Linked DNA regions of Skermanella rosea. The protein of the gene in region 1 interacts with the protein of each later gene in a pairwise test. Links are inferred from orthologs where the notes say so. Each region holds a gene or a part of one and is shown in the gene's direction. Other genes may lie near its edges.

The links. Proteins that work in one complex are often made in the same cells at the same time.
Region 2: the proteins of tsaE (region 1) and rlmB interact in binary tests that used the Escherichia coli proteins (3 or more experiments, as listed by UniProt). The link is inferred for Skermanella rosea from one-to-one orthologs.

What each region holds. Positions count from the first base shown.
Region 1 is NZ_CP086111.1:1,704,750-1,708,848, reverse strand. What follows is about bases 722-3,462. They hold tsaE (tRNA (adenosine(37)-N6)-threonylcarbamoyltransferase complex ATPase subunit type 1 TsaE), read left to right. Parts: upstream 722-1,715; coding sequence 1,716-2,210; downstream 2,211-3,462. Other genes in these bases: JL101_RS07855 (nucleotidyltransferase family protein), read left to right, coding at 3,241-3,462; JL101_RS07860 (aminoglycoside phosphotransferase family protein), read left to right, coding at 2,207-3,241; JL101_RS07870 (NAD(P)/FAD-dependent oxidoreductase), read right to left, coding at 722-1,597. Outside these bases: JL101_RS07880 (AMP nucleosidase), read left to right, coding at 1-338; JL101_RS07875 (hypothetical protein), read right to left, coding at 349-510; more of JL101_RS07870, read right to left, coding at 575-721; more of JL101_RS07855, read left to right, coding at 3,463-3,969. UniProt on the Escherichia coli protein: Required for the formation of a threonylcarbamoyl group on adenosine at position 37 (t(6)A37) in tRNAs that read codons beginning with adenine.
Region 2 is NZ_CP086111.1:4,021,291-4,024,957, forward strand. The notes cover bases 1-2,988. They hold rlmB (23S rRNA (guanosine(2251)-2'-O)-methyltransferase RlmB), read left to right. Parts: upstream 1-1,059; coding sequence 1,060-1,917; downstream 1,918-2,988. Other genes in these bases: tuf (elongation factor Tu), read right to left, coding at 1-607; JL101_RS18745 (bifunctional 2',3'-cyclic-nucleotide 2'-phosphodiesterase/3'-nucleotidase), read right to left, coding at 1,927-2,988. Also shown: more of JL101_RS18745, read right to left, coding at 2,989-3,667. UniProt on the Escherichia coli protein: Specifically methylates the ribose of guanosine 2251 in 23S rRNA.

The sequences.
Region 1 (4,099 bases):
TCGCGACCATCGACAACCGGAACTGGGAACTGCGGGACCACAGCGAGATGGTCCAGCGCTTCAGCCAGAGCCGCGCGATCGCGCTGGACATGGAAAGCGCCACCATCGCGGCCAACGGCTTCCGCTTCCGGGTGCCCTACGGGACGCTGCTGTGCGTCTCCGACAAGCCGCTGCACGGCGAGCTGAAGCTGCCGGGCATGGCGAACAATTTCTATCGGAACCAGGTGGACCAGCACCTGAAGATCGGCGTGCTGGCGATGGAGCTTCTTCGGAAAAACGGGCTGGAAAAGCTGCACTCGCGCAAGCTCCGCAGCTTCGCGGAGGCAGCTTTCCAGTAAGGGAGGAAGGTTACTTCTTCCCGCCCTCGGACTCGACGTTCTCCGCCCCCTTCCGGGTGCCGCCGAACTTGTCGGGTCCGCCGGCGTCGGGAGCGTCCGGCTTATGGTGGTTGCCGGTGTTCTGCTGGTCTTCGGTGTGCTTGACCGTCTGTTCGGTATGCGGCTGTTTCATGGTCATCCTCCAGTGCGTGGTAGGACAACAGCTTAAACAGCCAAGGGTTTCGTCCCGTCGCCCGTCAGGCCGCTCCCGGCACCCCCTTGGTGGTCGAGTACTCGAAATGCAGCACCTCGCCCGGATGGACCAGCGGGAAGGCCGAATGGGCGGCCGACGCGGCTTCCGCGAAGCCGGTCAGGATCAGCTTCAGCTTGCCCGGATATGTGGCGATGTCGCCGATCGCGAAGATGCCCGGCGCGCTGGTGGCGCAGGTCGCCTGGTCGATCCGGATATGGTGCTTCTCCAGGTCGAGGCCCCACTCCGCGATCGGCCCCAGGTTCATGGCGAGCCCGAAGAACGGCAGCAGCACGTCGGCGTCCAGCACCTTCTCCTCGCCGTCCAGGGTCGCGACCCGCACGCCGGTCAGCTGGCCGTCGGCTCCCTCCAGCCCGGAGAGCTGGTAGGGCACCACCATCTCGATCCGGCCCTCCCGGGTCAGCTGCTCCATCCGGGCGACGCTTTCCGGGGCGGCGCGGAACTTGGGCCGGCGATGCACCACCATGATCTGCTCCGCGACCTCGGCCAGGCTGATCGCCCAGTCCACGGCGGAGTCGCCGCCGCCGGCGATCACCACCCGCTTGCCGGCATAGTCCATGCGCCGCCGCACCAGGTAATGCACCGACGTGCCCTCGAACCGCTCCAGCCCGTCCAGCGGCGGCCGGTTCGGGCCGAAGGCGCCGACACCCGCCGCGACGATCACCGCGCGGGCGTTGATCCGCGTGCCGGTCGAAGTCTCCACCAGCCAGCGCCCGCCTTCCGCCGGGGTCAGCCCGGTGACCTGCTGGCCCAGGTGGAAGACCGGCCCGAAGGAGGCGCATTGTTCGCTCAGCCGGTCGATCAGGTCGGCCGCGTCAATGGAAGGGTAACCGGGAATGTCGTAAATGGGCTTCTCCGGGTAGAGCGCCGCGCACTGCCCGCCGACCATGTCGAGGGCATCGATCACATGGCATTTCATGCGAAGCATGCCGCATTCGAAGATGGCGAACAGACCAACGGGACCGGCACCGATAATGGCGACATCGGTATGCTGCTCGGGGCTCGACATGGGGACTCCGGAAAAGCTAGGAAGAGTTTTGCACTGCCAGCCCCTCATTAGCGGATTTCCGGGCACGATCAAACCCCCGCCTTCCGCGGGGCCGGGTAAAGGAAGCAAGCGCACGACCATGACGGCACAGCGTCAGCAAGCCCCCTCCGTTGACCTGGTCATCGACCTCGGGGACGAGGCCGCCACGGCGGACCTCGCGCGCCGCGTCGGATCCCTGCTCCGCGCCGGCGACATGGTGGCGCTGCGCGGCGACCTGGGCGCCGGCAAGACGGCGTTCGCCCGCGCGCTGATCCAGTCGCTGGGAGACCCGGACGACGAGGTGCCGAGCCCGACCTTCACCCTGGTCCAGACCTACGACACCCCGGCGGCCCCGGTCTGGCATTTCGACCTCTACCGTCTGGGCGGCCCGGACGAGGTGATCGAGCTCGGCTGGGACGAGGTCCGCTCCGGCGGCATCGCCCTGGTCGAATGGCCCGACCGGCTGGGATCCCTCCTGCCGCCGGAACGGCTCGACATCGCCCTGTCCTTCGGCCCGGAAGCGACCGCGCGCCGCGCCACCCTGACCGGCCACGGCGGCTGGGCCGACCGCCTGGGGAGCCTGGAGCAGCCGTGACCCCCCGCGAAGACACCATCACCGGCTTCCTGGCCGCGCAGGGCTGGGGCGATGCCGACCGCACGGCCCTGGCGGGCGACGCCTCGGCGCGGCGCTACCTCCGCCTCCGCCGCGGTACCGACAGCGCCCTGCTGATGGACTCGCCGAACCCGGCGGAGGACGTGATCCCCTTCGTCGCGATCTCCGGCCTGCTGCAAGGATTCGGCCTCTCGGCGCCGCACATCCTCGCCGGGGAGCCCGAGGCCGGCCTGCTGCTGATCGAGGATTTCGGCGACGCGACCTTCACCCGCCTGATGGACCAGGGCGCCGACCCCGCGGACCTCTACCGCCTGGCGGTGGACGCCCTCGTCGCCCTGCACCGGCGCTTCGACCCCGCCCGGGCAACTCCGCTCGGCCTGCCCCGCTACGACGCCGCCCTGTTCATCGAGCAGGTGATGCTGCTGGCCGACGTCTACGTCCCGGCCGCCCTGGGCCGCGCCGCCACCGCCGAGGAGCGCGCCGACCTGGAGCGGGCCTGGTGGGCGACCGTCCCCGACGCGGTAGGATTCGGCACGTCGCTGATGCACCGCGACTACCATGTGGACAACCTGATGCGGCTCGACGGCCGTCCGGGCGCATCCGCCTGCGGGCTGCTGGACTTCCAGAACGCCGGCCTCGGGCCGATCAGCTACGACCTCGTGTCGCTGCTGGAGGATGCCCGGCGCGACGTTCCGTCCGACTTGGCGGCTGCCATGCTGGGCCATTACCTGGACGCGTTCCCCGGCCTGGACCGCGACGCCTTCCTGCGTTCCTACGCCGTGCTGGGCGCCGTCCGGCACACCCGGATCGTGGCGGTCTTCGCCCGGCTGCATCTCCGCGACGGCCGTTCCGGCTATCTGCGCCACCTGCCCCGCGTCTGGCGCCTGCTGGAGGCGAAGCTGGAGCATCCGGCCCTGGCGCCGGTGCGCGACTGGTTCGACCGCACCCTGCCGCCCCCTGTCCGCGCTCCCCTTTTCAACCCGCCCACCGACCTTTCGAAAGCACCCGAATAATGACGACCCTGACCCACGCCATGGTGCTGGCCGCCGGGCTCGGCCTGCGCATGCGGCCCTTGACGCTGGAACGGCCCAAGCCGCTGATCCCCGTGGCGGGGAAACCCCTGCTCGACCACGCGCTCGACCGCATCGCCGCCGCCGGCATCGGAACCGCCGTCGTGAACACCCACTACAAGGGCGAGATGATCGCGGACCACCTCGCGGGCCGCACGTCCCCCCGCATCGTCCTGTCGCCCGAGGCGGACCTGCTGGAGACCGGCGGCGGCATCCGGCAGGCCCTGCCGCTGCTCGGCACCGACCCGTTCCTGTCGGTCAATTCCGACATCCTGTGGCTCGACGGCCCCACCCCGGCCATCGACCGCCTGACCCGGGCCTGGAACCCGGAGACCATGGACGCCCTGCTGCTGCTCCACCCGGCCGTCGCCGCCTTCGGCTACGACGGCAAGGGCGACTTCCACATGGACCCGCTGGGCCGCCTGACCCGCCGCCGCAGCGGCGAGATCGCCCCCTTCGTCTTCGCCGGCGTCCAGATCCTCAAGCCGGAACTGTTCGCCGACGTGCCATCGGGCGCCTTCTCGACCAACCTGATCTGGGACCGGCTGCTGGAAAGCGAGCGGCTCTACGGGATGCGCCATGACGGCCTGTGGTTCCACGTCGGGACCCCGGCCAGCATCGCCAAGGTGGACGAGCACCTGGAAGTCCGGCCGCACCACAGCGAGTCCTGACGATACCATATCTTGGAAAGATTTGCGTTCCGCGTCCCACCTATAGTAGGGTTTCAAGACTCCTGTAGGTCGGGTAGAGCGCAGCGGCACCCGACGGGCCGGTGCATCCGCGTCGGGTGCCGCTGCGCTC
Region 2 (3,667 bases), 2.3 Mb from region 1 along the record:
GGATGTACTCGTCCACCGCCGCCATCAGCTTCAGCACGGCTTCCTTGCCGATCTCCGGGCTCTTGTCCTCCAGCGCCATCAGCGCCGAGCCGTGGACGATCGGAATGTCGTCGCCGGGGAAGTCGTAGCTGCTCAGCAGCTCGCGCACTTCCAGCTCGACCAGCTCCAGCAGCTCGGGGTCGTCGACCATGTCGACCTTGTTCAGGAACACCACGATCGCCGGGACGCCGACCTGGCGGGCCAGCAGGATATGCTCGCGGGTCTGCGGCATCGGGCCGTCGGCCGCCGACACCACCAGGATCGCGCCGTCCATCTGCGCGGCACCCGTGATCATGTTCTTCACGTAGTCGGCGTGGCCCGGGCAGTCGACGTGGGCATAGTGGCGGTTGGCCGTCTCGTACTCGACGTGCGCCGTCGAGATCGTGATGCCGCGGGCCTTCTCCTCCGGCGCCTTGTCGATCTGGTCGTACGCGGTGAACGTCGCACCGCCCGTCTCGGCCAGAACCTTGGTGATCGCCGCCGTCAACGAGGTCTTGCCGTGGTCGACGTGACCGATCGTGCCGATGTTGCAGTGCGGCTTGGTCCGCTCAAATTTCGCCTTCGCCATCGCTCTTTCTGTCCCCGCGGCTTTAGCCGACATCCATCCGAAGATCAAAAACCAAAACTTACCGGAGCCGGCGGCCGTCGTCGTCGAGGAATGGAGCGGGTGAAGGGAATCGAACCCTCGTCACCAGTTTGGAAGACTGGAGCTCTACCATTGAGCTACACCCGCCCGAACCATTTCCTGACGGCGCCATCGACACCGGTCTGCCGATCCCGGCCGGAGGATCCGGCCCTGATGGCAGAGATGGTGGAAGGGGCTGGATTCGAACCAGCGTACGCTATCGCGGGCAGATTTACAGTCTGCTGCCTTTAACCACTCGGCCACCCTTCCAACCGCCCCGGTCGCCCGGGACGGAGATGCGCACTATGGTAATTTCGCTCCCAATGTCAACGGCTAAAGATGGCCGAACTCAACGCTGGCGTCGTAATTCGAGCCGGGGCAAAGTCGGTTCCATCATGACCAGACGCAAGCCGCCCCGCCCCGCCCATCCCGCTTCCCAGACACCCGGCCAGCCGTCCGGCCACGCCGCCGGCCAGCCCGGCCGCCGGCACAAGCCCGGCGGCGCCCAGTCCGGCCGTCCCGGCCTGCTGTTCGGGCTCCACCCGGTCGCCGCGGCCTGGACCAACCCGGACCGGCGCTGCACCCGCCTGCTCGCGACCGAGGCGGGACTCGCGAGCCTCGCGGGCGCCCTCGACCAGGCGCGCGCCGCCGGGCTTGAGCGGCCCAAGCCGTCGGTGGTCGAGCGGACCGAGTTGGACCGCCTGCTGCCGCCGGGCGCGGTCCACCAGGGACTCGTTCTGGATGCCGCCCCCCTGCCGGAGGTCGACCTGGAGGACATCGTCCGGCAGGGCTCGATGAAGGAGAGCGACGTCATCGTCGTGCTGGACCAGGTGACCGATCCGCACAACGTGGGCGCCATCCTGCGTTCCGCGGCAGCCTTCGGGGCCAGCGCGGTGGTCCTGCCCGACCGCAACGCGCCCGAATTGACCGGCACGCTGGCGAAGAGCGCTTCGGGCGCCGCCGAAGTCGTGCCGCTGGTGCGGATCGTCAACCTCGCCCGCTCGCTGACCGAGTTGCGCGAGGCCGGCTACTGGTGCGTCGGGCTGGACGAATCGGGTGCCAGGACGCTTGCCCGGATGGACCTCAAGGGCCGCGTCGCGCTGGTGCTGGGCGCCGAGGGCAGCGGGCTTCGGCGCCTCACCATGGAGCGCTGCGACGAGATCGCCCGTTTGCCGACCGGCGGGCCGATCGGCAGCCTGAACGTGTCGAACGCCGCGGCGGTGGCGCTCTACGAACTGGCCCGGCTTCGCTGAGCCGGCATCCTACCGGGACAGGTCGATCCGGTACTTGGCGAAGCCGTCGCCGGCGTCGCCGAGCGCGCTGATCCTGCTGCCGGCGGGGATCGCCTCCTTCGCCTTCGGCGAGGAGGGGAAGGTCACCACCGCGTCGCCGCCGATCGGGCTGAGCGACCAGTTCCCCTCGGACGCCGGGTCGATGGTCCTGCGGTCGAAGATGTAGTTGACCAGCGCCGTGCGGTTCTCGTCCGGGGCCTCCAGGATGATGTTGGAACCGTCGAGGCCCGGGAATTTGCCGCCGCCCCCGGCGCGGTAATTGTTGGTCACCACGACGAACCGCCGCGACTCGTCGATCGGCCGGCCTTCGAAGGCCAGGTCCCTGATGCGGTGCGAGGCGGGCGCCACGAGCTTGCCGTCGCCGTCGTAGCGGGCCGGCTGCGACACGTCGATCCGGTAGGTCACGCCGTCGATGACATCGAAGTTGTAGCTGGGGAACGAGGGGTTCAGCAGCGGCTGCTCGCCCGCCTGCGCCGGGTCGATCCGGTTGAACGCGCCGGCCGACATCTCCAGCCACTGCCGCACCTGGGCGCCGGTCATCACGACGGCGCGCAGGGTATTGGGATAGAGATAGAGGTCGGCCGCGTTCCTGATCGCGATCCGGCCGGCCGGAATGTCGGTGTAATAGTCCGGCCCGCCGCGGCCGCCGGCCTTGAACGGCGCTCCGGCCGACAGCACCGGCAAGCCTTCGTACTCCGTGCCGGCAAGCATCCGCTTGGCGTACCAGACCTGCGCGTTGGTCACGATCTGGACGGAAGGGTCGTCCTGGACCAGGGCGAAATAGCTGTTGATCGGCGCCGTCGTCTCGCCGATCGGCTGCCGGACATAGGCCAGCGTCGCCTCGTGGTCCGCCTTCAGAGCCTCGACGATGGCGGGGTCCGACTCGACCAGCGCCACCTTCCGCTTGTCCCGGGTCTCCCAGATCGGCCTCACGGAGGAAACCGCGTCGGCGACCGACCACTTGCCGCCTTCCTCCTTCAGCGTCAGGTCGATCAGGCCCAGGTGGCTGCCCCAGAAACCCGGCATCACGACGGGGACGCCGCGGACCTTGCCCTTGGCCATGTCGGTGTCGGGCAGGCCGGCGAAATCCGGGCCGGGAAACACCTTGTGCTGGTGCCCCGTGAGGATCGCGTCGATCCCCTGGACTCCGGCGAGGTACCAGGTCGCGTTCTCCTCCCCGCCGACCCGCGGCTCCGCCGACAGCCCGCTGTGGCTGAGGGCGACCACGATGTCGGCCCCCTTGGCGCGCAGTTCGGGGACATATTTCCGGGCGGCCTCGACGATGTCGGTGGTGACGACCTTGCCCTCCAGGGCGGCCTTGTCCCAGGTGGTGATCTGCGGAGTCACGAATCCGATGACGCCGATCTTCAGGGCATGGGCCTGCCCCGACTCGTCCACCACCTGCCGCGTCAGGATCTCGTAGGGCTTGAAGTAGGGCTTGCCGTCGCCGGCCCGCTCGACATTGGCGGCCACGATCGGAAAGTTAGCGCCGGCCAGGGCGTCGCCGAGGAAATCCAGGCCGTAGTTGAACTCGTGGTTGCCGACCGTGCCGGCGTCGTACTTCAGCAGGTTCATCGCCTTGTAGACGGGATGGACGTCGCCGCGCCTCAGGCCGCGCTCGCGGGCCACGAAATCGCCGAGCGGATTGCCCTGGATCGCGTCGGCATTGTCGAGCAGCAGGCTGTTCTGGGCTTCGTCCCGGGCCTTGGCG